4 regions of the Novosphingobium sp. PY1 genome follow, and region 4 is predicted to be linked to each of the others. Evidence: riboswitches for the same ligand, from Rfam matches in the RefSeq annotation. Region 4 holds a riboswitch; each other region holds the start of a gene.
What was found. A riboswitch is a leader RNA that binds a small molecule or an ion and turns the genes downstream of it on or off. The one in region 4 is predicted to bind cobalamin.

Region 1 (7,165 bases), 730 kb from region 4:
TGCCGTTGACCGGGTCGCCGCCGATGCCGACAGCGGTGGTCTGGCCGAGGCCCGCATTGGTGGTCTGGAACACGGCTTCGTAGGTCAGCGTGCCCGAGCGCGAGACCACGCCGACCGAACCCTTCGAGAAGATGTTGGCGGGCATGATGCCGATCTTGCATTCACCGGGGGTGAGCAGGCCGGGGCAGTTGGGGCCGATGAGGCGCGACTTCGAACCGGTCAGGGCGCGCTTGACGCGAACCATGTCGAGAACCGGAACGCCCTCGGTGATGGCGACGATCAGTTCGATTTCGGCATCGATGGCTTCGAGGATCGCGTCGGCACAGCCCGAGGGCGGAACGTAGACGCACGAGGCATTGGCGCCGGTCACGGCCTTGGCTTCGGCAACCGTGTCGAACTGGGGCAGGCCGAGGTGTTCGGTGCCGCCCTTGCCGGGGGTGACGCCGGCAACCATCTGCGTGCCGTAGTCGAGCGCGGCCTGGGTGTGGAAGCTGCCGGTCTTGCCGGTCATCCCCTGGGTGATGACCTTGGTATTCTTGTCGACGAGAATGGACATGGATCTTTTCCTGTTCCTGATCGTGGAAGCAGCCTGATTGGCTGGGGAGGTTCCAAGAAACTATTTGCGCCGTGCGATACTGGCGAGATTGTCAGGCCCGCATCGCACGACGGCTATTTCCTCAGGCCAGCGAGCCGTCGATGCCCTTGCAGGCTACCAGCAGTTCCTTGACCGCGTCGATCGAGACCTGCAGGCCTGCCTTGGCCTTCTCGTCGAGCGAGATCTCGATGACTTCCTCGACGCCGTCCTTGCCGATCTTCACCGGCACGCCGACGTAGAGACCGTCGACGCCGTACTGGCCTTCGAGGTAGGCGGCGCAGGGCAGGATGCGCTTCTGGTCGCCGAGGTAGGATTCAGCCATGGCAATGGCGGAAGCGGCCGGAGCGTAGAACGCCGAGCCGGTCTTGAGCAGGCCGACGATCTCGCCGCCGCCGTTGGCCGTGCGCTTGACGATCTCGTCGATGCGCTCCTGGGTCGACTTGCCCATCTTGATGAGGTCGGGAACGGGGATGCCCTTGACGGTCGAGTACTCGACGACAGGGACCATGGTGTCGCCGTGGCCGCCCAGCACGAAGCTGGTGACGTCGCGCACCGAAACGCCGAATTCCCAGGCGAGGAAGGTCGAGAAGCGCGCCGAGTCCAGCACGCCGGCCATGCCGACGACCTTGCTGTGGGGCAGGCCGGAGAATTCGCGTAGCGCCCAGACCATCGCGTCGAGCGGGTTGGTGATGCAGATCACGAAAGCGTCGGGAGCGTACTGCTTGATGCCTTCGCCGACCGACTTCATCACCTTGAGGTTGATGCCCAGCAGGTCGTCGCGGCTCATGCCCGGCTTGCGGGGAACGCCAGCGGTGACGATGATGACGTCGGCGCCGGCGATGTCGGCGTAGTCATTGGTGCCGGTGATGGCGGCGTCGAAGCCTTCGACGGGACCGCACTGCGACAGGTCGAGAGCCTTGCCCTGGGGGATGCCTTCGGCGATGTCGAACAGGACGATGTCGCCCAGTTCCTTCTGCGCAGCGAGGTGCGCGAGGGTGCCGCCGATGTTGCCGGCGCCGATAAGGGCAATCTTCTTACGAGCCATGATGCGTGCTTGTCCTTCCCAATGGCGGGACCTCGGACGTGAAAGGCGGCCTGCTTTGTCCCGCATAAGGCAGGTGCCGTCAGTTGCGAAGCGGGCCCTACGCCCCTCGCACCGACATTGCAACCGCGAAACGACGCGGGCAGGGCGCAAGCGGGCACTTTTAATTGATAATAGTTCGCAATTGCAATAGTGGCGATAAAACAGGACCGCCAAGCGCGAATTTTCAACGATTTGGCAAGGTTTGCGTAAGTCTTGCGCGGCGCGGGACATGTCTCTCACCGAAGCCAGGGCATTGCAAGAGGCTCGGGGCGAATCGCCGGAAGGGCAAGATGCGCGGACTTGAGGGGCTTGCGCGCCGTCGCGATTCGGAGCGGCTGTGCTCACCCCACACGCACCGCTCATCCCGAGCCTGGCGAAGGATCGGTATCGCGCGCGGCATTACCTGCGACGATGGGGCGCGGCCGTCTCGCCGCCGCAGGATCAGCCGTGGCGGGCGATCTTGCGCGCCAGGGCGTCGGCCATGCGGCGGTCCAGCTGGCGGCAGATCGAGATCCACCAGCGGCACGCTTCCTCGTCGCTGGCGGCCTTGGCGGCTTCCGCGTTCTCGCGCGCATGGGCAGCGGCCGAGAGGCCGTGGCGGGCGAAGTGGCGCAGGGCCTCGGTCAGCATCCGCTGGTCGTTCGCCGCCTGCATCGGCAGGTGCATCTGTTCCGAATAGGCAGCGATGGCGCGGCGGGCGGAGCCGCCGAGAATGGGCCTGCAGCCATTGTCGTTGACTGCGCCCAGGGGGGCGGAGGGGCACAGGGCACGCACAATCGCTGGACTTTTTCCGCCATAGGCAGCGGAGAAGCGGATCGTCATGTCAGGCGGGCCCTTTGTGTCGTTGTTCTGATCGCCACCCTTATGACGATGATGCTCTAAGTGTTTGTAATGGCCTATGGTTGCCGAATTCTTGCCATGGCCTCACGGTGCCCCGAAAGGAGACAGGTCGCGCCGGGTCAGGTGCCCGGCTGGGCGATCCAGCGGCCGCTATTGGCGTATTGCGGCTTGATGTCGCCGGTTTCGGGCAGCTTCTGCGCCCGGTAGAGTGCTTCGCCGCCGCGTTCGCGAATGGCGCTGGAATAGATCGGCGCGGGCGCGGTCTTGGCGGCGGCTGTCTCGATCGGGCTTGTCGCGGCAGTCGGCGCTGCCCCTTGCGCATCGAACTTGCGCTGGATCGCCACCGGATCGAGCGTGTCTGCCGCCGCCATGGTGGGCGAAGCGGTGTCGCGGGGGTGCGGCGCGGCTGCCGGTTCGCCGCCCAGGTAGGCGAAGCGGAAGGCGCCCGGGCGGCCCGCCGCGCCATGGAAGCTGTAGAAGCGATGCGCCCCGATGGTGCCGAGGTAATCGAGGCTCGCAGCCCAGTAGGGATGGACCTGCACGGTGTGGTAATGCGTCGCCAGGCCGACCGGGGCATAGACGTAGCCCGACAGCGCGGCGCGGGCGACCTGCATCGCCCGGTCCCAGAAATAGCGCGAAGGTTTGCGGGCGAGCGAGCCGTCGCAGGTGAACGAGAACTGGCAGCCGGTGGAGCGTTCCGATCCTTCGTAGACCACGCCGCACACGGTATTGGGATAGGCCGGGTGGGCCACCCGGTTGAGCACGACCTGCGCAACCGCACGCTGGCCGGCTTCGGCCTCGCTTGCGGCTTCATAGTATATGGCGGCGGTCATGCACTGCAGCGCGCGGGTGCGGTCGATGCCGCTGGCATCGATGGTGAGCGGGCGGGCAGGGGCGCGGGCTTCAGGGGCCGGTGCGTCCGCGTCCCCGGCGTCGGAATGGATGCCTTCGCCCACCTGCAGGGGCGCGGCTTCCTGTTCGAGGTAATAGAAGGCGGAGCCGGGAAAACTCGATCCGGCGCGCTCGAAGGGCATCGGCTCGGGGGTCTGCGCCTCGGCCGTGGCAGCGGCGATGGTGAAGCGGTCCCAGTGTCCCGGTGAGGCGAAGGCAGGCAGGGCGATGGCGGCAAGGCCTGCAGCAGCCACGCTCCAGCGCCGCTGCAGATGGGCGCGGTGCGCATGCCGGTTCCTGCGCCCGCGCTCGAACCGGGCCGCGAAGTCGCGCGGGCGCGCCTCGCTTTCGCCGATCAGGGCCATCAGGGCAGGTGGCTCGGTCACTCGGTTCCTTTCGCTCGCCTTGTCAAAGTGCGCACCGTCAATGTGCGCCACTTCAACGTGCGCCCCGTCAACGTGGCTCGTCGGCGCATCCTGCGCCTAACCCGCCTATCGATCCGGCGCATCCGCTCCGTGGTCGCCGTCCCGAAGCGACACACCGCCGCCTTGTAGCCTTAACCGGTAAACAAACCGGTTGCGCGGGCAGGTACTTGCGCGGCCGTGCTTGCAAAGCCTGCAACACCGCAGTATCCGCCCGGCCACGTCACGGGTTGTCCGGCTTGCCGGACCTAAGAGGGAAGCCGGTTCGATTCCGGCGCTGTCCCCGCAACTGTGACCGGGGAGTTCCGTCCCGATTGGCCACTGGCGTCTTGTCACAAGGATGCCGGGAAGGTGGGGCGGCGCTATGATCCGGGAGCCAGGAGACCTGCCAGTGATGGTCGTTCCGCGCCGGGCGGGTTGGACCGGAATGCAGCGAGTCATGCGCCGTGAAGGCGCGGCCTCAGCCACGAGCGACGCTTCGTTCAGGTTGGAGGTTTGTACGTGAAGTATCTGTATCTGCTCGGCACCGCGCTTGCCGTGTCCACACCCGCTCTTGTTTCCCCCGCTCTTGCCGATGAGGCCGATGTCGCGCCGTTCGTTCCGCTGGGTGACGCGATCACGGTGATCGCGACCGGCAGCGCGCTGCGCGTCGATCAGGCGGGGCAGCCCGTCAGCGTCGTCGGCAGCGAGGAGATCGATTCCATCCAGGGGCCGGACGTCGCCCGCGTGCTGGAGCGCCTGCCGGGCGTGACCTTCAGCCGTAACGGCAGCATCGGCGGGACGACGAGCCTGTTCGTGCGCGGCGCCAATTCCCAGCAGCTTCTGGTGCTGGTCGACGGCCTGCGCGTTGCGGACATTGCCGCGCCCAGCGGCGGGTTCGATTTCGGCAACCTGATGACCGGGCCGGTCGGCAGGGTCGAACTGCTGCGCGGCTCGAACTCGGTCGTCTGGGGATCGGAAGCCATCGGCGGCGTGCTGGCGATCACCAGCCGCGACGTCAACGGCGTCGAGGGCTCGGCAGAGTATGGCGCGCGCGACAGCTTCGACGGGCAGGTTTCGGCCGGGCTTTCCGGCGAGACCTACGGCGTCAACCTCAATGGCGGTTACATGCGCACCGATGGCATCAGCCAGGCGGCGTCCGGTACCGAGGCCGACGGCTTCAGGCAGTGGCGGGCCGGTGGCCGTGCCCACGTCGATCTGGTGCCGGGCCTTACCGCCAGCGTGGTGGGCCGCTTTACCGATGGCACGCTCGACCTCGATGGCTATCCGGCGCCGGATTACACTTTCGCCGATACGCCCGAGTACCAGAAGACCCGCGAGCTGGGCGGCCGCGCGGGGCTGACGTGGACCGGCGATGCGCTCACGCTCGATGCAGGCTATCAGGTTTCGGACACCCGCCGCCGTTACTACGACCCGACGATCTCGGACCAGTTCAATTCCGAAACGCAGGGCCGCAGCGAAAGGGCGGAACTGAGTGGCTCCTACGACGCCACCGATGCCGTCCGGCTCGACTTCGGGGGCGCCCATGAATGGTCGCACATCAAGTCCGACGATTTCCTCTACGGCTCGCGCATTCGCGCCGACGCGGAACTGACGAGCGTGCATGGCCTGCTCGGCTACTACGGCAATCTGTTCAGCCTGGCCGCGGGCGTGCGCTACGACGACCACTCCAATTTCGGCGACAAGTGGACCTTCGGTGCCAACGGCAGCGTCACCGTGGCGGCGGGCTGGCGCATCCGCGCCTCCTACGGCGAAGGCTTCAAGGTGCCCACGCTCTATCAGCTGTTCTCCGAATACGGCAATCCCGACCTGATGCCCGAGCGCAGCCGCAGCTACGATGCCGGGATCGAGTATGGCGACCGCAACGGCCCGCTGCACTTCGCGGTCACCGGCTTTCGCCGCGACAGCCGCAACCTGATCGACTACGTCTCGTGCTTCGGATCGAGCGATGCGCTTTGCGGGGATGGCCGCTACGGTTTCTATGCCAATGTCGGGAAGGCCCGCGCAACCGGCGCCGAGATCGAGTTGGGCGCCCGGGTTTCCGAGCGCCTGCGTGCCAGCGCGGTCTATACTTACGTCAAGTCGGTGAACCGCACGGCCGGCGATCTCAACCGGGGCAACGACCTTGCCCGCCGTCCGCGCAATGCACTCACCGTCTCGGCCGACTGGGACGCGCCGCTTGAAGGGCTGACGCTGGGCGGCGATATCCGCATGGTGTCCGACAGCTACAACGACAATTACAATACGACCCCGCTGGACGGTTACGTGACCGCGACCCTGCGGGCGAGCTACACGATAGCGCAGCGCTACGAAGTCTTCGCGCGCATCGAGAACCTGACCGATGCCGATTACACGACGGTCTCGGGCTACGGCACGCCGGGCCGCTCGGCCTATGCCGGGGTTCGGGTGAAGATGTGACCCTGTCGCTTCCCCCGCAGTCCGGGAGGACCGGAGGGAAGCATCTGGCGCGGGCCCTGGTCCGCGCCGGGGTCCTTGCGCTGGCATGGGCCTGCATATCGGGTTGCGGGGGTGGCCATTCCGGGGCCGCCCCGCTTGCCGCGCGGGGCGATCCGGCCCACCCGACCATCGTCTCGCTCAATCCCTGCACCGATGCGATCCTGGCCGAAGTGACCGGGCCGGGCCAGTTGCTGGCGATCTCGGGCTACAGCCACGATGCCCAGTCCACTTCGATGGACCTTGCCAAGGCGCGCCGTTACCGCGCGGTCTCGGGCACGGTGGAGGAAGTCGCCGCCATCGGCCCGAAAGTGGTTGTCGCCAGCAGTTTCCTGCCGCCCGCCACGGCCAGCGCGCTCGACGAGCTGGGCTTCAAGGTGGTGAAGATGCCGATTGCGCCGGACCTTGAGGCTGCGCGCGGCCAGATCCGGGAACTTGCGGGCCTCACCGGCCATCCCGAACTGGGCAAGCGCCTGATCGGCCGGATCGACGAGGCGCTGGCCCGCGCCGCGCCGGCCCGGGGCGCTACGCCCGTACCGGCGCTGGTCTGGGAATCGGCAGGGCTGGTCGCAGGTGACGACACCCTGATCGTTGACATGATGAAGCACACCGGCTTTACGAACGCGGCCAGTGCACGCGGGCTTTCGCAGGCCGATTTCCTGCCGCTCGAGAAAGTACTGGCCGATCCGCCGCGCGTCGTCTTCGCAGTTGGCAATCCGCTGGCCGAAGAGGACCGCATGCTGCATCACCCCGCTCTCGCGAGCCTGAGCCGCATGAAGCGTTTTCCGCTCGATCGTTCGATCCTCTGGTGCGGCGGCCCGACGATCCCGCGCGCCATCGACGCGCTCGGACGCGCCCGGCGCGAACTGGACCGGCAGG
Region 2 (7,165 bases), on a different contig from region 4:
CGCAGGATTGGGCGCTTCCAGAGCGTCAGATATCGCAAGCTGAGTCTGCTAAGGCTACTATTTGCGATCTGACTTACGCACGCTTCGGCGTTAACCCATGTCTCGCGACTTGACGACGATGGTATCGCACGAGCTGTCGCCATCCAATCACCACGCCCGAAATCGACATAACTACGCCAAGCGCTGAAAACAGCCACATCAGCGGATCACGCACAATGCGATTCGCGAGAAGAAGCGGCAAGTCGAAGCTATGCAACGCATTGAACAACCAGCGATAGTTGCGCCCGTTTGCGTTCTGCAAAGCCAGCAGCGCGCCGCTGCGTGGTTCGATGGTAGCCCATGTCCGATCAGGATCGCCGAAGATGACGCGGATCACCGGCAGGGGCCGTTCCCGGCCGTGCGCATACCAGTATAGGTCCGGCTCAGTGAGGACCATGACCCGTCGAACGGGCAGGTCGGGCACGATCCGCCGAGCATTGGTTATTAGCTCTGCTTGTGTGAAGCGCAGCGCGTCACCGTTGGGGGTAGCGATTATTGGGCGCCCCTCGCGCGCCACGAGGCTGACGACCGGGCGCCCACCGACCCAGGCGAACCGCGCTTCGCGCGCCTGCGGTCCGCGCACGGCAAGCCCGGCGGCATCCAGTGCGGGAAAGTCCGCTCCATCGTGCGCCGCATAGAGGGCGGCGCTGCCGACAGGACCGTCCCGCGCGAACCAGTCGAATGGATTGACCGAGAGCCAGCCACTGAACATCCAGGTCACTGCGCAGAGCCCTCCGATCAGCCCGCTCAGGTGATGCCACTTCATCCAGCCACGATAGGGCGTGATGGCGCGGCTCCGGTAGCGCCGCCGCAGACGCAGCCGCAGGATGCCGATCCACAGGCCGGTGACACCCACGACCACCGCCGGGCCGGAGGTCCATAGCACAACCTGTCGCCAGAAAGAGCCGTTGCGCCTGACCGCGGTGAGATAGAGCCAGTGCGGCACCGACCCCACCCAGTTCCATGCCCTCTCGCGCGCATCGCTGTTCTGGACCGGCTCCGCCGTCGTGGAGGAAATGTAAACCTGCGTGCCGCGCCCGTCTGCCAGCGAGACCTTCCAGAGCGGCCGCGCCCAGTTGAACCCTTGTGCGACCGTCCACTGGTCGTCATGGCTTCGCTCGACATCGCTGACCGGCGTCCCGCCTGCGAAGCGTCGCGCGACCGTGATCGCGGCAGCGGCATCGGAAGCAGAGAGGCGCCGGCCATCGACAGCCGAGATTGCAGTGCGCCGATTCTCGCCGCGAATGCGCCAGGCTGGCTCTCCCGCCGCCATGTCGAGGCGCAGCTCGGAGGGAAAGCTGTGCTCCCCTGCCCGGCGCAGGGCTTCGGTCGGACCGACCCTGACCCGGCTCCAGTCGATCGGGGCCATTCCTGCCAGTCGTTCCGCGTCGGTCAGCGACGGATAGGGCACGTACATCATGACCAGGCCCGACAGGAACCACAGCAGGAACAGCAGGCAGGCAGCGATGCCCAACCAGCGATGGAGCAAGTAAAGCCACCGCAGGCCAGCCTTCACCAGAGCCGGGCGCGTCATGGCGACTAAAGGCTCATGTCGAGGCGAACGTCGAAGCGCCGGGGCGCTGCGAGCAGCCATTGCGACGAATTGCTGCCGATCGAGTACACCTTATCGAAGGCATTGCTCACCCGTCCGTCGATTGCCAGCGTGTCGCTGATTGTCCATCGCAGGCCGAGATCGACCACTTCGTAGCCGGGCACGCGCAGGGTATTCGCGTTGTCGGTCCAGCGCGGCGCGACGAAGCGGGCCGAGACGCGGGCCTGCAGGGGTTCGGCGACGCGCCAGTTGGCGGAGATGTTGGCGGTCTTCGTCGGTATCCCCGGCGGCGTGTTTCCGGCCCGGTCGATGACGACCCCATTCACGATTTCGCCGAAATCCTTGAACCGCGCCTTCAGGACGGTTCCATTGGCCTCGATCCCGAATGCATCGGTCAGCTGCAGCGCCAGCGTCGCTTCGACGCCTTGCGACGTGCGCTTGCCGACCTGCTGGGTAATCAGGCGGTTTTCCGGATCGGGAGTGAGCAGGCGCCGCTTCTCGATATCGAAAAGCGCGATCGAGGCCGAGCCACGTCCCTCGAGAAGACGCTGCTTTACGCCCACCTCGAACTGCCTCGCGGGTGAGAGCCCGAAGTCTTTCTGCACATTGGACGTGGTGACGAGCGTGCTGATCGGGTCGGTGCCCACCGTGAAGGAGCCATAGAGCGCGGTATCGACCGTCGGATTCAGCACTACGCCGAAACGGCCCGAGGTACTGTGGTAGTTGCGCCGAAAGCCGTTCACCGGAATCCGTGCGTCGATACGCTGCAGGTCGTACCAGTCCTGCCGGAAACCGCCCACCAGCGATACAGATCCGTTCAGCTTGAGCTGGTCTTCCATGAACACCGAGTGCTGCGTGGTCAAGGTGCGGAAGCCCAGGGTCGTGGGCACCGTGGTGATAAAGCCGCCGGGCTCAAAGTCGAATGGATCGACGATGGAACTGCCGCCGTAAGGCGAGTTGTTGAGATGGCGGAATTTGACGCGGTTAAGATCGAAGCCGACCAGCAGGGTGTTCTCAACGCCGCCGCCCAGCGGCGTGCGGACAGTGAGATCCCCGCGATCGCCGATCTGATCCTGTCGGTGCATGATGTTGAGGTAGTCACCGCGCGTCACCAGCCCGGTAGCGGCGGAGAAACGATAGCTCTCGGCATTGAGCCAGTCGCGGTTCGAACTGAGGTAGTAGACCGAGTTGCGCAGCGAAATCGCGTCCGACGCATGCCACTCGGCCGTCAGGCGCGTCCAGCTGTCACGGAAATGGTCTTTGCTGCCCGCGATGTTGAAATTGATGAAACGAAAGCGCTTGTCGAACTTGCCCTCGTTCAGCGGCGCGCCGAAATAGGGCAGAATATCGACGTCGCCATAGTCGGAGGCCAGCGTGAAGCTTAGCGTCGGGCTGGCATCCCAGCGCAGTGCACCGGAAATGGCGAGGTTGCGGTTGTCGCTATTGCGAGCGAGCCAGCCATCGGAACGAGTGGAACTGGCGGCCAGACGATAGGACAGCCCCCCGCCGATCGGGCCGGCCGCATCGCCGGCGATTTGTATCGCATTGTCCGAACCATAGGCCACGCGCGCACGCGCCACGGTGCGGTCGGTCACCGGTTTTTTCATGATGACATTGATCGCTCCCCCGATCGCGCCTTCGCCCGAAATGACCGAACTCGGCCCGCGCAGCACGTCGATGCGATCGACCGTCCAAGGATCTACCGGGAAAGTCAGCGTACCTGAGGCCACGAAGAGGCGCGTGCCGTCCACCAGCAGTTGCACCGAGCCCTGCCCTGAGAACCCGCGCGCCGCCATTGCCGTGTTACCGTTGCCCGGTGTGCCCTGAAAAGTCAGACCGGTGGCACGGCTGACCGCCTCCTGGATGGACAGATCGCCCCGCGCCCGAATCGCGTCGCCGCCGAGCACTTCGACGCTGGCCGGTGTCTCAAACACCGTCAGGCCCAGTCGGCTGCCGCTGCTTCTGGTATCGAGGCTGGTCTCCGCCCGCAGCCCTGTCACCAGGATGGTGTTTGCAGGATCGGCCTCGTCGGCGAGCGCGGTCGAAGAAAGCACGGGGAAGGAAAATACGGCAATACCGCGCGCTGCGCACAGCACAAACTTGGAAGTCGTCATGTAAAAACTTAACCCTGTCCGGCGTCATCGACGTCTGGCGAGGGCGTCCGCGCGAACGGTCGACCCGCGCAACGACACGACGCCCCGGGCGCCGCCGCTTGGGTCGATGCGGCCCTCGCCGCACATGCGTCGCTCAGACGGATTTCACCGTGCCTCGGCCATCCCCTGGACCAGGGCAAGAGCGACCGGACGCTGGCAGGTCTCCTGGCTTGCGGGTCATCGCACGATGCACGGCCTTCCCAGGCCCCGCAGAAATTTGCGTCCGGCCCAGTGGCTGCGGCAGAGCCGGTTGGCCCGCCGCGAATGTGCATCGCACTCGCCGCTTACAGTTGCAGGGACAGCCTCGGATTCGAGGGGCAGGCCCCTCTCACCGCGTTCCCTTTTAAGCTCCCTTTCGGGGGCACCAACGCGATCATTGCCTCCCTGAATTTGAGAGGCAGGAGCGCTCTATTCGAGGCAATCAACATTGGCAAGAGGAACTAAAGCCCTGTTCTCGCGCGGCAAAAAATGGAGGAATGGCAGTCTCCTACCCCTTGTCGGTCGATCAGGCGCCGAATTTCTCACGCCATCAACCGATCGACCAGGATTCACATTTGTGTACTTAACCCGGGCTACTTCGGGCGCCACGGTCAGGGATTTTGGACTCTATCTACGGGCAAATAACCAGTGCGGCGTCCCCCGGCAGAATCCTTCTCCAGCCCGCCACTTTGCGTCGTTTCCAGCATGTCATACTAAGCCTTCCGCTCGGCACGGATCTGAGCTGACATGCGACAGAAGCGTTGTACTGTGCCTTCCGCACGTGCCAACGCAAGATCAGCGATTGCACGCGCAATGCGCCCGTTCCCATCATCGAATGGATAGATTGTTACGAACCACAAGTGCGCAACCCCGGCCTTCAGGACCGGGTCGAGCATCGCCGTCCCGAACCACGCGAGGAAACGGGACATTTCCCGATCCAGTAGGTTTGACGCTGGAGCTTGGCAGTAAGCCCGCTCACGGCCATTCGGCCCGAAGAAGACCTGCATGGGACCACCTTCATTATCCCGCCAAGCACCCACCGTAATCTGGGTTCATCCCGCTTCGCCCCGTCGGGAATAAGGTCGCATGCCAGTCGAAAAGGCACTCAGCTGTCAGAGGTCGACCGTAATTCTGAGTCGCATCCAGCATCATTTCCACGACGCCTTCGACATCGCGATCGGCTTCGACCAATCCACTGATCTCCATCCCGAGGCGGCGAGCAACGGATGAGCGCACTTGCTCCCTATCCAGCACCTCCCCTTCAATCTCGCTGGATTTCAGGACCTTCTCGGTCAGCGCCTGGAGCACCGCTTCTTCGCGCAAAGAAAGTAGCAATGCTTCCATGTGCCCGATCAATCTCCCTTGCCTGTGGCGGACTGATTCTTTCGGGTCTTTTCAAATGTTTCGATACTTCGCAGACTCAGCGCCGAACGATGCGGACGTGGTGCCGTGGTGGCGTCCTAATGACATTCGAACGAGACGATCCCGAAGTTGATGACCGTTCGAGGATTACCTACGAAGCGCATGAAGACATCAGTTCGTTAAGAACGACCCTGCGGCACACAATCGGGGGTAGCGCCAAGTTAAAGTGCTGCATCGCGCCCCTTGAAGCCCGTCTACCCCGCAAGCATAGTATGCCATCGGATGATGGCCCGAATCTCGCAGCCGCAGTATCGCTATCGAAGACCCACCAGCCTTACACGACAGAGCACCCGTGAATGGCCTGGAGACGTCGCTCTGCCCGCGGCGGAACAGACCTGGCGATGATTGTGTAAGGACGGTCAAAGGGCCGCTCCTGCTCCCGTAGGAGCGGCCCTTTTTAGTGAATTGCTCTCCATTTCAAAACTCGCTTATGCTCGTCCGACCAGGTGAAATTCGCACATGCGAAGGTCTGTGAACAAAGCTTAATCTCGGCGTCTTGGCGAACCGGTTAACATGTCAGCTTTGAAGCAGGAGGTTCGAAATGGACCGTCGTATCGGATCAATAATCCGCGGCATCATCAGCTCGCCCAGGCTCAATCCAGCGGCGGCGCGCGATCGGATCTGGAGTCTGGTGAACGGCACCCTCGACGAAGAGAGCATGGTTGCCTTGTTGCATGCCTATGACGTGATCATGGGGATCGCGATCAATCATCTCGAACGAATGGGCGAAGATGTTCACGCCCTGCGCAATCTGCTATCTGCGGACCGCCAAAGCTTCGCGTTGTTCGAGGCGATGCGCAACAGGAATGGTATAGAGCCGCGCACATTGTGTCGGATCGTCGACCGCGAAGAGCAGGCTGGACGAATGAACAGATCCGAGGCTTTGCTGACGTTGGATGCGGCGGCCCGGTATCTGTCGCCGCGGCAAAGAGCGCCAGGCCGCACATCAAGGAACATTCGCTCGTCTGCAGGGTGACGCAGAAGCGGCCCGGGCAAAGTCAAAGCACGTGGAGCCGCTCTACGTTCCCCGTGGGCGGTACCATGTCGACCAGTCGGTCATGCTCGGCAAGGATACGTTCGATTTCCTGGCGCTTGTCAAAGACGAGCTTGGCAACGCCGGCAGTCATCCCGCCTTCGTCACCGACGCGGCCGAGCACCGCAGCAAGGTCCTTGAGGGTCGCCTCTTCGAGACCGGCGTGGAGACCACCTTTTGAATCACGAAATGCAACGCACTGACTGGCCATATTCGCCTCCAGTAGCTGGATCACAGCAACGCTAGTGCGGGGCGGATTGTTGCCGGAAAGGCGGTCCCCGCGTCCGCGAACATGCGCCGATCTTCACCGCCCGACAATCGGAAAGGTGAGCTTCCGGCCGGCACAGGGCACATTTGCCACCGTCTTGGTGGCTTCTGACGTCGCGCACTTTGAAGCTCGATTCGCTTCCGCTCAGTTCGAACGCCATGCTATGAAGGCCGGGCTTCGATGACGGAGGTTCGCATGCGGATTCGCCTTGCTCTTGTTGCACTCTCGATCTTTGTCGCCTCGCCGGTCCTGGCCCAATCTACTCTCACTCCGAAAGATCGCGCTGCCGCGTTTCGTGCGGCCGGTTTCAAGTTCGCGGCCGGTAAGTGGTCAGCCTGCGGCGATCCGGGAACGCCCAGCTACTCGCCGGGGCAAATTGTGTCCGTCCGCGACCTTAATGGAGATGGCCGCCCCGAAGCCGTGATCACCGAGGGCGGCACTTATTGCTTCGGCATGACGGGCACCGGTTACACAATCGTGAGCAAACAGGCCGACGGTACCTGGAAGAACATAACCGGCGGCACCGGCATTCCGAATTTCCTGGCAACGAAGGGTGTCGGGGGCTGGCCTGATATCGAGATCGATGGTCCGGGTTTCTGCTTCCCGGTCGAGCGCTGGAACGGCAAGGCCTACGTGCTCAATCGGCATCAATACGATGGCAAGGCATGTCGACCGCAGATGTAGGTTTGCGGTTGATCGCCGGATAAAGAAGACCCGGC
Region 3 (7,165 bases), 450 kb from region 4:
GCGCAGCGCTGCCGCGCGTGGATCACCGGGCGCGCCGAGAATGCGAACGAGGAGGGCAGGCGATTTCTGGACGGGCAGGCCAAGCCGCTGAAGTCGTGACCGTGCCGCAGCAGGGCTCATCGGCCCGGACTGCGCCGTGGTGGGAGCGCCCAGACCTGCATTATCGCGGCGGGCGCCTGCACTTCGCGGGACATGATGTCGCCGCACTGGCCGGTGAGGGCGAGAGCGGGGGCGAGGAAGGGGGGGCGCTGTTTCTCTATTCGCTCGACCGCGTCGAAGCCAATCTCGATAGGGTGGTCGCTGCCCTTGGCGATATCGGCTGCGCCTTCACGGTCTATTACGCCATGAAGGCCAACCGCTTTGCGCCCCTGCTTGAGCGGCTCGCACAAAGCGGCAAATGCGGGGTCGACATCTGCTCTCCGGGTGAACTGGATCATGCCCTGGCCTGCGGTTTTGCGCCCGGTCAGATCAGTTTCACCGGCACTGGCGTCACGCCGCGCGATCTGGAACGACTACTGTCCCATCCCGAGATCACGATCAATTGCGACACCATGGGCATGATCCGACGCATCGGTGAGCGAACGCCGGGCCGCGAGATCGGCATTCGCGTGAATCCCGGGCGCGGCACCGGCTACGGCGATGCCGAGAAGCTGACTTATGCCGGGGGAAGAACGACCAAGTTCGGCATCTACCGCGAGCAGTGGGGCGAGGCGCTTGCCCTCGCGAAAAGCCATGGGCTGGCGATCACCTCGCTGCATTTTCATGTCGGCTGCGGATACCTGACCGATCAGCTGGAGAGCTGGGATCTGGCCGTCGCGGAGGCCTCTCGCTTCCTCGACGAAGTGCCGCAGGTGCGCACGGTCAACGTCGGCGGCGGGCTCGGGCTGCCCCATCGCTGCGGGGACAGGCCGCTCGATCTGGCGCAATGGGCCGCGATCCTGCGCCGCCATTTTGCCGGACGCGGCCTGCGCATCGCCGTTGAGCCGGGGGACTACATTGCCAAGGATGCCGGGATGCTCGTGCTTCCCGTGACCGACGTCGAAATCAAGCGCGACACCCGGTTCGTCTTCGTCGGCGGGGGCTTCAATCTCCACCCGGAACCTGCTTTCTACGACCTGCCGTGCGAGCCGGTTCCCTGCCTGCTGCGCGGCGATGGATCGGCGCCGGGCGAGCGGGTGACGATTGCCGGCAATATCAACGAAGCGCTTGATATCTGGGCTGCCGACACGCTCCTTCCGCCCGTTGAGGAGGGGGACTTCATCGCCTTCCTCAATGCCGGGGGATACGGCTCGGCGATGAGTTCCAACCACTGCATGCGCGGCGCCTTTACCGAACGCGCCCTGTAGGCTGCGCGCCGCGCCTGGGCCGCGCGATTGCCGCAAACTTGCGATGGGCACTGCGAAATCGGGGTGTTATCAGCACCTTCGAATCGGTTCTTGCCGATTCCCATTGATCGCGCCGGTGCCCCGTAACAGGGGCTTAATCGGGAATGCGGTGCGGGGAAGGGATTGCCTTTCCCAAGTCCGCGGCTGTCCCTGCAACTGTAAGCGGATAGCGCGATGCACAGGGCTTTTCATGCGCCATGGGCGCCTGGGAAGCAGCCACTGGGCCGAATGCGGCATGCCGCGAAGGGCCTGGGAAGGCGTGCATCAAGCTGTGACCCGCGAGCCAGGAGACCTGCCGGCGTCTGGTCGCTCTTGCCCTGGTCCAGGGGATGGCCGCGGCACGGTGAACTCCGTCTGAGCGACGAACCTGCGGCCGGGGCCGCAGCGGAGCGGCGTGTCGACCGGCCCTGGCGTCCGGTTGCCTGCGCCTTCCGGCCGTTCGCCTGAGCGGTTCGTCCCGGCCTTGTCGCAAGACGCCGGAGGACGATTTCGCATCATGGCTCAATTGCCGCATTCTGTTCGACCCAACCTGCGCCGCCGGATAGGCTGGCTTTTCGGCCCGCTCGTGGCCGCCAATATCGCCGCCTGGATCTGGGCTTTCTCGCTGTTCCACGATCGGCCGCTCATGCTCGGCACGGCCCTGCTGGCATGGGGCCTGGGGCTGCGCCATGCCGTGGACGCGGACCATATCGCGGCCATCGACAACGTGACCCGCAAGCTGATGCAGGACGGTCAGCGCCCGATCGCAGTCGGCTTCTGGTTCGCCATCGGACATTCCGGCATCGTCACCATCGCGGCCATAGCCATTGCCCTGACGACGAGCGCACTGACGCAGTTCGAAAGTCTCAAGCAGGTCGGCGGTCTCGTCGCGACCTCGATCTCGGCGATCTTCCTGTTCTCGATTGCCGCCATGAACCTGATCATCCTGCGCAACGTGTGGAAGACCTTCGCCCATGTCCGTGCCGGGGGCGCCTATGTGGAGGAAGACCTCGACATGCTGCTGGGCAATCGCGGGCTGATGGCGCGCCTTTTCCGGCCGATGTTCCGCCTCATCACCCGCAGCTGGCACATGGCTCCGCTGGGCTTCCTGTTCGGGCTGGGTTTCGACACCGCGACCGAAGTGGCCATCCTGGGCCTTTCGGCGGGGCAGGCGGCGGACGGGCTTTCCATCGGCACGATCCTCGTCCTGCCGGTGCTTTTCGCCGTGGGCATGGCGCTGATCGACACCGCCGACGGCGTCGTCATGCTCGGCGCCTATGAGTGGGCTTTCGTCAAGCCGATCCGCAAGCTCTACTACAACATCACCATCACCCTGATTTCGGCGCTTGTCGCCATCGTCATCGGCGGGATCGAAACGGTCGCCCTGATCGGCGATAAGCTGGGCCTCACCGGCGGCCTGTTCGATATTGCCGGCGAACTGGGAGAGAACTTCAACAGCCTGGGGTTCGGCATCATCGGCCTTTTCGTGCTGTGCTGGCTCGCCAGCTTCGCGATCTACCGCTGGAAGCGCTTCGACGATATCGAAGTGCGCGTCTCGGCATGAGAACCGGTCCTTAGGCGATTGGCTTGGCGGTCGATCTGTTCTAGGGCCTCGCTTCGAAGCACGGATCGATTCTGTGCTTCGAATGATCGCGCCGGTGCCCCGAAAGGGGCTTAATCGGGAATGCGGTGCGGGAAGGTCTCTCCTTCCCAAAACCGCGGCTGTCCCTGCAACTGTGAGCGGATAGCGAGATGCACACGGTTCCCTTCCTCACGCGAAGGGCCGGCCACTGGGTGAAGCCGCAAGGCGATCCGGGAAGGCGTGCATCAAGCAGTGACCCGCAAGCCAGGAGACCTGCCGGCGCACCGGTCGCTCTTGCCTTGATCCAGGGGATGGTCACGGCACGGTAATTCTTCCGTCTGAGCGACGAAGCTGTGCGGCTGGGGCTGCACGAACGCGCGATAACGGGTGCCTTTTCGCGCCCGCCCGTCGCCGCGCGTCGGTCGGATTCGCTTCCGGCAAGCCCCGCCGTTGTCGCCATGGCGCGTGGGGAATTGCCGATGCCTGACCTGTCCAAGGTCCCTGTAACGATCATCACCGGTTTTCTGGGCGCGGGTAAGACCACGCTCATCAGCCATCTCATCCGCAATGCCGGCGGTCGCCGCCTGGCGGTCGTCGTCAATGAATTCGGCACGCTGGGCGTCGATGGAGATATCCTGAAGTCGTGCGCCATCCCCGACTGCCCGGCAGAGAACGTCGTCGAACTGGCCAATGGCTGCATCTGCTGCACCGTCGCCGACGACTTCATCCCCACTGTCGAGAAGCTGCTGGCGCTTGAACCCCGGCCCGATCACATTCTGATCGAAACTTCGGGTCTCGCGCTGCCCAAGCCGCTGCTCAAGGCTTTCGACTGGCCCGCGATCCGCAGCCGCATCACTGTCGACGGGGTGCTTGCCCTTGCCGACGCAGAGGCCGTGGCCGAGGGCCGGTTCGCACCCGATCTCGCCGCACTCGAGGCGCAGCGCGCGGCCGACCCGGAAATCGATCACGAGACGCCGCTGTCCGAAGTCTTCGAGGACCAGCTCGCCTGCGCCGACATGGTGCTGCTGACCAAGGCCGACCTTGCCGGCGCCGAGGGCCTTGCCCGCGCGCGTGAAGTCATCGCCGCAGAAGCCCCGCGCCCGGTCCCGGTCATCGAACTGAGCGAGGGCGTCGTCGATCCGCGCGTGATCCTTGGCCTTGGCGCTGCTGCCGAGGACGATATTGCCGCGCGTCCCTCGCACCACGATGGCGAGGACGATCACGAGCACGAGGATTTCGACAGCGCCGTCATCGAACTGGGCGAAATCGCCGATCCCGCTGCTCTCGCCGCACGCATCGAGACACTGGCGAGCGATCACCGGGTGCTGCGGGTGAAGGGCTATGTCGCGGTAGCCGGCAAGCCGATGCGCATGCTGGTGCAGGCGGTCGGCGCGCGGGTACGCAGCCACTACGACCGCCCCTGGCGCCCCGATGAAGCGCGCCTCACGTCGCTGGTCGCCATTGCCGAGCACGATTACCTCGATCCCGCTGCGATAAGGGCCGTGCTGCAGGGCTGAGGCCGCGATGCACGTTATCTTCCGCGAGACCCACGGGATCGAGGAAGCCTCCGTTCCGCAGGATCTGGGGCAGGCTCCGGCCGATCTCGTGGTGCTGTCGTTTTCGGACAGCGACCTCGGCGCTTTCGCTGCCGGGTGGCGCAGCGCGCGCGATGCGGGGGACAGTCCGCCCTCGCTGCGCCTCGCCAATCTTGCGGCACTGACGCATCCCTTGTCGGTCGACACCTATGTCGAGCGCACGCTGGCATGTGCGAAGGCGATCCTGGTACGGATCATCGGCGGGCTTCCCTACTGGACTTACGGCCTGCAGCAGGTGGAGGCGCTGGCGCGTTCGCGCGGGATCGCGCTGGCCGTGCTGCCCGCAGACGGGCGCGAGGACGAAAGGCTCGATGCCGTCTCGACCGTTCCGGTTTCCACGCTGCGCGAACTGACCCGCCTTTGCGATATCGGCGGCGCGGTTGCAGCGCGGGCAGCCCTTTCACGGCTCGCGCAAGCGGGCGGCCTGCTGGCGGACGGCAAGACCGGGCGCGAAGTCCGGGCCATTCAGGCGCTGCCGACTGCCGGGGCGTGGCTTCCAGGTGAAGACACGGCCTGTCCGGCGGCCTTTGCCCTGACAGCATCCCGCCCGCGCGTGCTGCTCGCGTTCTATCGATCCTATCTCAGCTCCGCCGATCTCGATCCTTTCGAGGCACTCCACGCGGCCTTGCGCGCACGCGGTTTCGATGTGCTGGGCCTTTACGTGCCCTCGCTGAAGGCCCCTGAAGTTCGCGGCTGGGTGGATCGCTGGGTGCGGGCGCTGCAGCCCGCGGCGGTGATCAATGCGACCGCCTTTTCCGCGCGTGACGATGAAGGCGCGACGCCGCTCGACGGCGCCGGTGTCCCGGTGTTCCAGGTCGCGCTGGCGACGAGCGGACGGCAAGCCTGGCAGGATGCCTCGCGCGGTCTGTCGCCGGCCGATCTCGCCATGCATGTCGTGCTTCCCGAAGTCGACGGCCGCATCTTTGCAGGCGTGGCCAGCTTCAAGGAAGCCGCCGCGCGCGACGATGCCCTTGAATTTTCGCGCAGTGCCCACCGCGCCGAGCCATCGCGGATCGAAGCGATTGCCGCGCGCGTCGCGGGGTGGATCGCGCTGGGCCGGAAACCCGCGGCAGAGCGGCGCCTTGCGATGGTTCTCTCGACCTATCCGGGCAAGGGCTACCAGATGGCCCACGCTGTCGGGCTGGATGCACTGGCCTCCGCCGATGCGATCCTCGCCGATCTGGCGCAGGCCGGTTACACGGTCGAATGCGGCCATGACCTTGTGGCGGGCCTTGGCGAAGCAACCGCCAGTTGGCCGCTCGGCGCCTATCGCGCCGCTCTGGCCCGCTTGCCTGCAGCGCTGCAGGCCGATCTGGCCGAGGCCTGGGGAGACGCCGAAAGGGACCCCGCCGTTGCCGACGGCGCCTTTCATTTTCGCGTCGTGGAGCTTGGCCATGTCCTGGTCGCCCTGCAGCCCGAGCGCGGCTGGTCTGCCGAGCGTGACGAGGATTACCACGATGTCTCGCGTTGCCCGCGTCATGGCTATGTTGCCTTCTATCTCTGGCTGCACGAGCGCCGGGTCGATGCGCTCGTCCATCTCGGCGCGCACGGAACGCTTGAGTGGCTGCCGGGTAAATCGGTAGCGCTTGGCGATGCCTGTTGGCCTGAGGCGCTGACCGGCGCCCTGCCTGTCATCTATCCTTTTATCGTCAACGATCCCGGCGAGGCGGCGCAGGCCAAGCGCCGGATCGGAGCCGTTACGCTGGGACACGCACCGCCGCCGCTGGCTCCCGCGCAGCAAGGCGCAGGACTGACGCGCCTCGAGGCGCTGCTGGACGAGTTTTCCAACGCCGACGGGCTCGATCCGGCGCGGCGTGACAGGCTGCAATCGGCCATCCGCGAGGAAGCGCTGGCGCTGGGGCTGGAGGCTGAACTCGGTCTCGACGGCGCGACCTCGCTGGTCGAGGCGATCACCCGCATCGACCGCTTCGTGTGCGACGTGAAGGAGAGCCAGTTCGGCGAGGGCCTGCATGTCTACGGCCGCGGTGAGCAGGGCGAGGCGGAGCGCAGCGGACTGCTGGCCGCACTGGCCGGACGACGTGTGGCGGCAGGGCCATCCGGTTCGCCATGGCGCGGGCGCTCCGATGTCCTGCCGACCGGGCGTAACCTCTTCGCGGTCGATCCGCGCGCGGTGCCTTCGCGCACGGCCCATGCGCAAGGCGTGGACCTCGCCGAGGAACTGGTCCGCCGGCACCTGCAGGACCATGGCGACTATCCGCGCGGTCTGGTGGTCGACCTGTGGGGCTCGGCGACGATGCGCACGGCGGGCGAGGAGTTCGCCATGGCCCTGCACCTGCTTGGCGCAAAGCCGGTGTGGGACAATGCTTCCGAACGCGTGACCGGAGTGGAAATCCTGCCGCTGGCCATGCTCGACCGGCCCCGCATTGACGTGACGCTGCGCGTCTCGGGTCTGTTCCGCGATGCGTTTCCGGTCCTTGCCTCCCTCTTCGGGATGGCGGTGCGCGCGCTGTGCGAGAGGGACGAGACGCCGGAGTGGAATCCTTTCGCCGGCAGGACCGCAGCCCCGCGCGTCTATGGCCCGCGTCCCGGGCGCTATGGTCTCGGTCTGCGCGATACGGCCGAGACTTATACCGACGAAGCGCGCCGGGCTGCCGGTGAAGCCT
Region 4 (7,165 bases):
ACGAGCCAGCTCCCTTCAGCGGTCAGCCGATCGGACCACCCGAGTATGTCGTGACCCTGCCGCAGGCGACCATCGGGATTGTTCGGGTTGGCGAAGATCAGGGCGACCGGTTCAACCGGGACTTTCCCAAAGTCGGCGGCTGGACCGTAGAAGGCCTCTTCATGGCTTGCGTACGCCGGTTGCAGCGCACGCCCCTGTAGACCGAGCAGGCGGGCGACCAGGCGGATCGCCAGCTCGCTTCCGCCGATCGCGCAGCAATGACCGGAATCGACCCTGAAGTGCGCCGCGGCCCGCGCCTCGAGTTCATTGAGCGCGTCGGGTTCGGGCAATCTGGTCCAGTCGGTCGCCGGGACGGATGCTGCGGGCCATGCCTCAGGATTGATGCCCGTGGAAAGATCCAGCCAGTCCTTCGGACGTCCGCCGTAGCGACGGCAGGCCTCGTTAAGCCGCCCGCCATGCCGCACGGCCTGCACGGCGCTCACGTCAGGACCAGCGCTGCTAGAAGGATTGCTTCGCACAGTTCTATCCCTGCGCCATGACCGTCGCCCGATATTCCGCCGAGCCTGCGGCGGAGCCAGATGGACCATATCGGTATCGCCAGGACCATCACCGCGAAGGCAGGCTCCCACAAAACGACAGACAGTGCGGGAATGGTCCAGAGCGCAAGATCCGAAACCCGCACCCCGGCGCCGAGACGGCTGCCCAGTCCTTCGTGCAGGGGCGGAAGCATCCTTGCCCAGAACAGGGGGGCGATGCGCGCAAGTCCCGGCAGGATGCAGAGCAGCGGTAATTCAGCGAGGCTAATATGTTGCAGCAATGCGAACTTGGCGAGCAATTGCAGCACGACGACGACGACGCCGAAGCTGCCGACACGCGGATCGGCCAGCACTTCGGAAAGCCGCGCTGGATTGCCATGCGCGGCACCGGCCGCATCGGCCACGTCGGCCAGTCCGTCGAGATGCAATGCGCCCGTCACCGCCACCCAGGCCACCAGTGCAAGCAGTGCCGCCAGCCAGGCGCCTTGCAGCGATCCCAGCCACCAGGCGCCTGCCACGACCGCGCCGACAACCAGCCCCACGAGCGGGAAATAGCGCAGCAGCGCGGCGAAGTCCGCCTCGTCGGCCTTCACGTTCGGCAGGGGCACGCGCGTGGTGAACTGCATGGCGAGAACGAAGCGGCGGATCATGGCGCGGTCGTCTCAAGCGCTATGACCTGCCCAGCACTCTTGCTTCCCGGCCATACCCGCAGGCTGAGCAACGCGCCGTATGGCAGGTCGAATGCCCAGACGCCGCGATGATCGAGCCCGGTGAGGCAGGAGACCGCAGCACGGATCGAGCCGCCATGGGCCACCACGAGGCAATTATCGCGGATATCCGCCAGTGCTTCTCCCACGCGAGAGACGAGAGCCGACCATGTTTCGCCTTGCGGCGGAGGATAGGCATCCGGATCGTCCCAGAACCGGGCAAGCGCGTCACTGTGCACTTGCTGCGGAGGCTGGCCGTCCCACGCACCGAAATCGAGTTCACGCCAGCGCGGGTCGATTTGCGCTGCGAGGCCGCGCTGCGCCGATATCTCCCGAGCCGGAAGCCATGAGCGGGCAAGGTCCGAACACCGAACCTGCTTGCAGGCAACAGCGCGAGCACGTTCAAGGCAGGCTGTGATGCCGCAAGCCAACGGCGGCTCGTCGAGGTGGCCGAGCATCAGGCCGGGTCGCTGCGGAGCTCCGTGCCGCATGAGGTGCAGCATGAAGCTCGTCATACAACGCCTGCGACCCTGGCTTCGGCAAATGTCGCCATGCCGTTGTGCGCAGCAATTGCCGAGCGCACAAGCTGCGCCGCCACCGCTGCACCGGTGCCCTCGCCCAGCCGCATCCCCAGTTGCAGCAGGGGGGCAAGGCCAAGCCAGTCCAGCAACCTGGCATGGGCTGCTTCCATGGAGCAGTGAGCGGCAAGGCAGTGCGCTGCGAAACGCGGCTGATCGACCACCAGCGGCGCTATGGAGGCGCAGACGATGAACCCGTCGAGCAGCACCGGAATGCGCTTGATCCGGGCAGCGAGAATGGCCCCGGCTATTGCAGCAATCTCGCGCCCTCCCAATCGGCGCAAGGTTTCGAAAGCATCGGTGCAGCGGGCACCGTGAAAGGACAGGGCCTGTGCAACGACGGACTGTTTGTAGGCGATACCGTCCCTGTCGAGACCCGTTCCGGCACCGACCCACTCGGCAGCTTTGCCATTGCAGGCCTGCGCGCACAGAGCGGCTGCGGGCGTGGTGTTTCCTATCCCCATTTCGCCCACGAAAAGCAGGTCCAACCCCTCTTCGACGACCGCAGCCCCCGTATTGAGCGCGGCCAGGCAATCTTCCTCGCTCATGGCAGGCTGCTCGACGAAGTCCGCCGTCGGACGGTCCAGCTCGATCGGCACGATGACCAGTTCTGCACCGCAAGCGCCGGCCAGGGCGTTGATAGCCGCCCCGCCCGCCGCGAAGTTGGCGACCATCTGCGCGGTCACTTCGGGCGGATAGGCACTGACCGCCTTTGCGGCGACACCGTGGTTGCCGGCGAAGATCGCCGCACGGATGCCCTCCAGCACCGGTCGTTCCCTCCCCTGCCACGAGGCCATGAAAATAGCGATGTCTTCCAGTCGACCGAGCGAGCCCAGCGGCTTGGTCAAGGCGTCCTGGCGCAACTGTGCGGCGGCCTGCGCGACCTTGTTGGCCTCGGGCAGATCCAGGAGCGCTGCGGCAAAGGCTTCGCGGCTTTCGAACCGGATCATGTGCACAAGAAGCCTTCTGGCGGGGTGCGGGTGATGAAGTGCCCCTTCACGCCCTGCGGCCAGCTGCGATAGGGGACGACGCCTTCTTCGCTTTCGGCATGTTGCGCAGCATAGCTGAGAATCGCGTGCGCGGCCTCACGGTCAGGGGCGAAGTCTCCCAAGACATATCCCATCTTGCCGGGCGCCCGGATATGCACGGTGCAGAAACGCTTGCAGGCGAACAGGCACGGCATTTCCTGAACGCTAACGGCGGCCAGCGCTGGATCGCCTGCCTGCACCTCGCGCATCACGGAGGCCAACCGCGCACCGCCGCGCTCGCCGTGTTCGTCCTCACGTTCGGTTTCGGCATGGCGACAGGTCGAGCAGACCACAACCGAGGCGTTTGCGTCGACTGCACGCAGCATCAGCGTAACGCTCCCGAGCGCGGACGACAAAATGACATCAAGAGCATGGCGGCGCTCCCTCCTTGCAAACGGCTCCAGCCCCACCGGAATCCCAACCGGCGAGACGATGACTGTCGTTGCGCGAGGGGTGACCCCGCCATAACGGGGCCCTCGAACACCCGGTGCGCCCTGCCCGGATGAAGAACGACTGCGGCAGGCAGGTCTCCTGGCTCACGGGTCAGCGCCGCTCCGGCCGCCTTCTCAGGACCGGCTTGGGGTCCCAATGGCGAAATGGCCGGATGGCTCGCCGCTTACAGTTGCAGGGGCAGCCCGGGACTTGCACCCGAATTCCCTTTTGATCCCCTTGCGGGGAACCTGTCGCAGCCCGGCAAGTATCGCGCAGTCATGCCCTTCGCAAGCGCAATATGCTTGCAGGCAGACTTGCCCTGGCCTATCCGCGGGGCCGTAACGGGTGCCCGCAAGGGCTTAATCGGGAAGTCCGGGCAGCGAAGTCTTCGCTGCATCTGCGGCACTGCTCCCGCAACTGTGACCGGTGAGCGCATCGCCACTATGCCATTGAACGGGCACACCCTGTTCGAGAAGGCGGCGAAAGGCGCGGCGATCCGGAAAGTCAGGAAACCGGCCCGCTACCGTCGTTCCTTCGCGCGGGCGGGATGAACCGGGCGGACGAGGGCCTCGCATCCTGCGGGCAATCCCTTGGCAAACGACAATCGTGCGTGCGTCGAAGAGGAAACCCGAGTGAATGCCAAACTTGCCGGACTCTCCTTCGCCCCGCCGCATGCCACCCCCGAGAGAGGCCAAACCGCTATGACCGATACCGAAAATCTCGCCGAAGAAGACCGCCGCCACAAGGAACGGACCCGCAAGCTCAAGTCCGTAGTCGATGCGCGCATTGCTGCAGCCAGGATCGACAAGGGGCTGGTGCTCGTTCTTACAGGAAACGGCAAGGGCAAGTCCTCCAGCGCCTTCGGCATGGTGGTTCGCACGCTGGGCTACGGGCGCACGGCGGCGGTATTCCAGTTCATCAAGAGCAAGGTCGACGTAGGCGAACGCGCTTTCCTTTCCGTGCAGCCGGGCGTCACCTGGGAGAACTGCGGCGAGGGCTTCACCTGGGAAACCCAGAACCGCCAGCGCGACATTGCCGCTGCGCAGGCCGGGTGGACCAAGGCAAAGGCCGCGCTGGCCGATCCTGAGATCTCGCTCGTCGTGCTCGATGAACTGACGTACCTCATCAATTACGGCTACCTCACGCTGGAAGAAGTCCTTCCTGCGATCAGGAACCGGCCGGAGATGCAGCACGTGGTAATCACCGGGCGCGCGGCCCATGCCGAATTCATCGAACTGGCCGACACGGTAAGCAGGATCGGTGACGAGAAGCACGCTTTCCGCAATGGCATCAAGGCGCAGCCGGGGATCGACCTCTAGCCAACGGCAGCGCACTGCAAGCAGAAATGTCCTCGCCGCAAGCCCCTATACCTGCCGGACGGAACTGTTAGGTTCCGTCCCGGCGATCGCGCGAGTCCCTGACTGAAGGGGCCATCGCCGCGACAAGATCGATTGAAGCTACCCCGCGGAGAACCCTATTGCGCCGCCTTTTCCTGTCCGTCGGCCTTGCCGCACTGACACTGACGACCGTTTCCCAGGCCAGCGTTTCCCAGGCCAGTCCGCCCCCTGCAGCAACCGTCGAGCAGACCGCACGGTCCGAAGTACCGGAGCGCGAACAGGCCGGGTTTGCAAAGCATGCAATGGTCGCGGCGGCCAATCCCCTGGCGGTGAAGGCAGGGGTGGACGTGCTGCGCAAGGGCGGCTCGGCGGTCGACGCCGCAGTGGCGATCCAGGCGGTCCTCGGCCTTGTCGAACCGCAGAGTTCGGGGATCGGCGGCGGCGCCTTCATGGTCTACTACGACGCGAAGAGCCGCAAGGCGACATACTACGACGGGCGCGAAACCGCGCCTGCCGGCGCGACCGACCGCCTCTTCCTCGACGATGACGGCAACCGACTGCCTTTCTTCGATGCGGTTCTTGGCGGCATTTCAACCGGCGTGCCCGGGGCCGTGGCCATGCTAGACATGGCCCATCACGATCACGGCAAGCTCGCCTGGGCGGACCTGCTGAAGCCGGCCCGCAATCTTGCCGAGGACGGCTTCATCGTCAGCCCCCGCCTTGCGGGCATGATCCGGATGGAGCGCGCACCGCAATCCTCCGCGCCCGATGCCGTCGCGTATTTCTCCAAGCCGGACGGCACCCGCTATGCCGCGGGGGACCGCCTGCGCAATCCGGCCTACGCCCGCACCTTGGAGCGGATCGCCAGGTTCGGAGCCTCCGGCCTGCTGACCGGCCCTGTTGCCGCTGACATCGTCAGGCGCGTGAGCGAGGGACCGCGCCCAAGCACGATGACGTTGGCCGACCTCGCCGCCTATCGCCCGCGCTCCGGCCCGGCGCTTTGCGAACCCTACCGCGTTTACATGGTCTGCACGCCGCAGGCACCGTCCGGCGGCCCGGGACTGCTCATGGCGCTGGGCATTCTCGACCATACCGATATCGGCAAGCGCAATGCCAAAGATGAAAAGGCCTGGTTCGAGTTCGCGCAGGCAAGCCGGCTGGCCTATGCCGACCGCGATCGCTACGTCGGCGATCCGGCCTTCGTCGAAGTACCGATCAAGGGCCTGCTCGATCCGGACTACCTGGCAGCGCGCGCCGAACTGATCGGGGAACGCGCAGGCCCGGTCAGCTTCGGCCATCCGAAGGGCGCACCTGCTGTCGGCCCCGACGCTACGGTCGAGCCCGGCGGGACAAGCCACTTCATCGTCGTCGATGGCGAGGGCAATGTCGTCTCGATGACGACCACGGTGGAGAGCATCTTCGGTTCCGGACGAATGGTCGATGGGTTCTTCCTCAACAACCAGCTTACCGATTTCTCGTTCTCGCCCACCGATAAAGACGGAGCGCCAGCAGCGAATGCCCCCGCCCCCGGCAAGCGACCGCGCTCGAGCATGGCACCGGCCATCGTCCTGACGAAGGACGGCCGCTTTCATGCCGCTGCCGGATCGCCCGGCGGGACTTCGATCCAGGCCTATAATCTCAAGGCGCTGGTAGCGATGCTGGACTGGCACATGTCTCCGCAGGACGCAGTGGCGCTGCCCAACCTTGTCGCCAAGGGCGATACCTTCCGCGCCGATCCGTTCCCCGAACCGATCATGACCGGCCTTGCTGCACGCGGCATGCCGCTCTCGACCTCTCGCAGCGAGGAGTCGGGAATTCAGGCGATCGTGGTCCAGAACGGCGGCTATGAAGGCGGAGCCGATCCAAGGCGCGAGGGCATGGCGCGGGGCTTTTGAGGCAGGTATTCATACCTCCAAATCCCCGCGTTCCAGTTCGAGACGCAGCGTCAATTTGAGTTAACAGACCGGCGCTTTTCCTTTAGTTTACGGCTACGGGGGAAGTGCCATGATCCTTGAATGCCAGAGCAAGAAGACGATCCGCCCAGCGATGCTCGGCGCGGTCGCTCTGGTCATGGCCCAAGCCGCACCGGCAATGGCCGGTGAGGACGGCGTCAATCGCATGGCCGTGGTCGACACCGGGACCGCGGGAAGTTGCCTGACCGCCGGAGCCATCGTCAGCGACCGCGCCGCCTGCGTCACGTCGCCCCACCCTGCCCCGTTCGCCGCTGCGCAAGCTCCGCCTGCACGCATCACCGTCGGCCGCGCCGTCGATCTCAGCGGGCAGGAACCGGTCCGCTATCTTTCGTCTTCCGCTTCGCTCGATCAGAGCCGATCGGTCATCATGTCCTCCAGCGGACGATTCCGGGACACGGTACGCCTGCTGACGCCGCCACCGGGCACTGGATCGGGCGGTGCGCCCGAAGGAATGCCCCTGCGCTCAAGCAGGCTGTCGAGCGGCTTCGGCCTGCGCATGCATCCCCTGCTCAACCAGGTGCGCATGCATACCGGCGTCGACCTTGCTGCGGCCATGGGTGAACCGGTCCATGCC

Region 1: it holds a riboswitch for cobalamin, as region 4 does, so the genes downstream of both, J3474_RS14955 (TonB-dependent siderophore receptor) here and cobO (cob(I)yrinic acid a,c-diamide adenosyltransferase) in region 4, are expected to answer to the same signal.
Region 2: it holds a riboswitch for cobalamin, as region 4 does, so the genes downstream of both, J3474_RS07730 (TonB-dependent siderophore receptor) here and cobO (cob(I)yrinic acid a,c-diamide adenosyltransferase) in region 4, are expected to answer to the same signal.
Region 3: it holds a riboswitch for cobalamin, as region 4 does, so the genes downstream of both, J3474_RS13620 (HoxN/HupN/NixA family nickel/cobalt transporter) here and cobO (cob(I)yrinic acid a,c-diamide adenosyltransferase) in region 4, are expected to answer to the same signal.

What each region holds. Positions count from the first base shown of each region.
Region 1 covers NZ_BLTI01000008.1:750,765-757,929, reverse strand. The annotation lists gene sucD (succinate--CoA ligase subunit alpha) at 1-556, opposite strand, end outside; gene mdh (malate dehydrogenase) at 678-1,640, opposite strand; gene J3474_RS14965 (hypothetical protein) at 2,121-2,501, opposite strand; gene J3474_RS14960 (cell wall hydrolase) at 2,639-3,847, opposite strand; cobalamin riboswitch at 4,043-4,240, shown strand; gene J3474_RS14955 (TonB-dependent siderophore receptor) at 4,334-6,250, shown strand; gene J3474_RS14950 (ABC transporter substrate-binding protein) at 6,247-7,165, shown strand, end outside.
Region 2 covers NZ_BLTI01000005.1:70,470-77,634, forward strand. The annotation lists gene J3474_RS07725 (PepSY domain-containing protein) at 74-1,573, opposite strand; gene J3474_RS07730 (TonB-dependent siderophore receptor) at 1,579-3,645, opposite strand; cobalamin riboswitch at 3,882-4,128, opposite strand; gene J3474_RS22615 (Fic family protein) at 4,437-4,730, opposite strand; gene J3474_RS22620 (DUF4172 domain-containing protein) at 4,744-5,067, opposite strand; gene J3474_RS07740 (hypothetical protein) at 5,687-6,121, shown strand; gene J3474_RS07745 (hypothetical protein) at 6,144-6,389, opposite strand; gene J3474_RS07750 (hypothetical protein) at 6,642-7,130, shown strand.
Region 3 covers NZ_BLTI01000008.1:473,898-481,062, reverse strand. The annotation lists gene J3474_RS13630 (SET domain-containing protein-lysine N-methyltransferase) at 1-99, shown strand, start outside; gene J3474_RS13625 (diaminopimelate decarboxylase) at 96-1,346, shown strand; cobalamin riboswitch at 1,443-1,700, shown strand; gene J3474_RS13620 (HoxN/HupN/NixA family nickel/cobalt transporter) at 1,882-2,928, shown strand; cobalamin riboswitch at 3,004-3,242, shown strand; gene cobW (cobalamin biosynthesis protein CobW) at 3,426-4,463, shown strand; gene cobN (cobaltochelatase subunit CobN) at 4,471-7,165, shown strand, end outside.
Region 4 covers NZ_BLTI01000008.1:25,149-32,313, reverse strand. The annotation lists gene cobD (threonine-phosphate decarboxylase CobD) at 1-587, opposite strand, end outside; gene cobS (adenosylcobinamide-GDP ribazoletransferase) at 479-1,183, opposite strand; gene J3474_RS11550 (histidine phosphatase family protein) at 1,183-1,758, opposite strand; gene cobT (nicotinate-nucleotide--dimethylbenzimidazole phosphoribosyltransferase) at 1,755-2,771, opposite strand; gene J3474_RS11540 (DUF1636 domain-containing protein) at 2,768-3,175, opposite strand; cobalamin riboswitch at 3,353-3,548, opposite strand; cobalamin riboswitch at 3,608-3,817, shown strand; gene cobO (cob(I)yrinic acid a,c-diamide adenosyltransferase) at 3,983-4,600, shown strand; gene ggt (gamma-glutamyltransferase) at 4,759-6,513, shown strand; gene J3474_RS22725 (M23 family metallopeptidase) at 6,623-7,165, shown strand, end outside.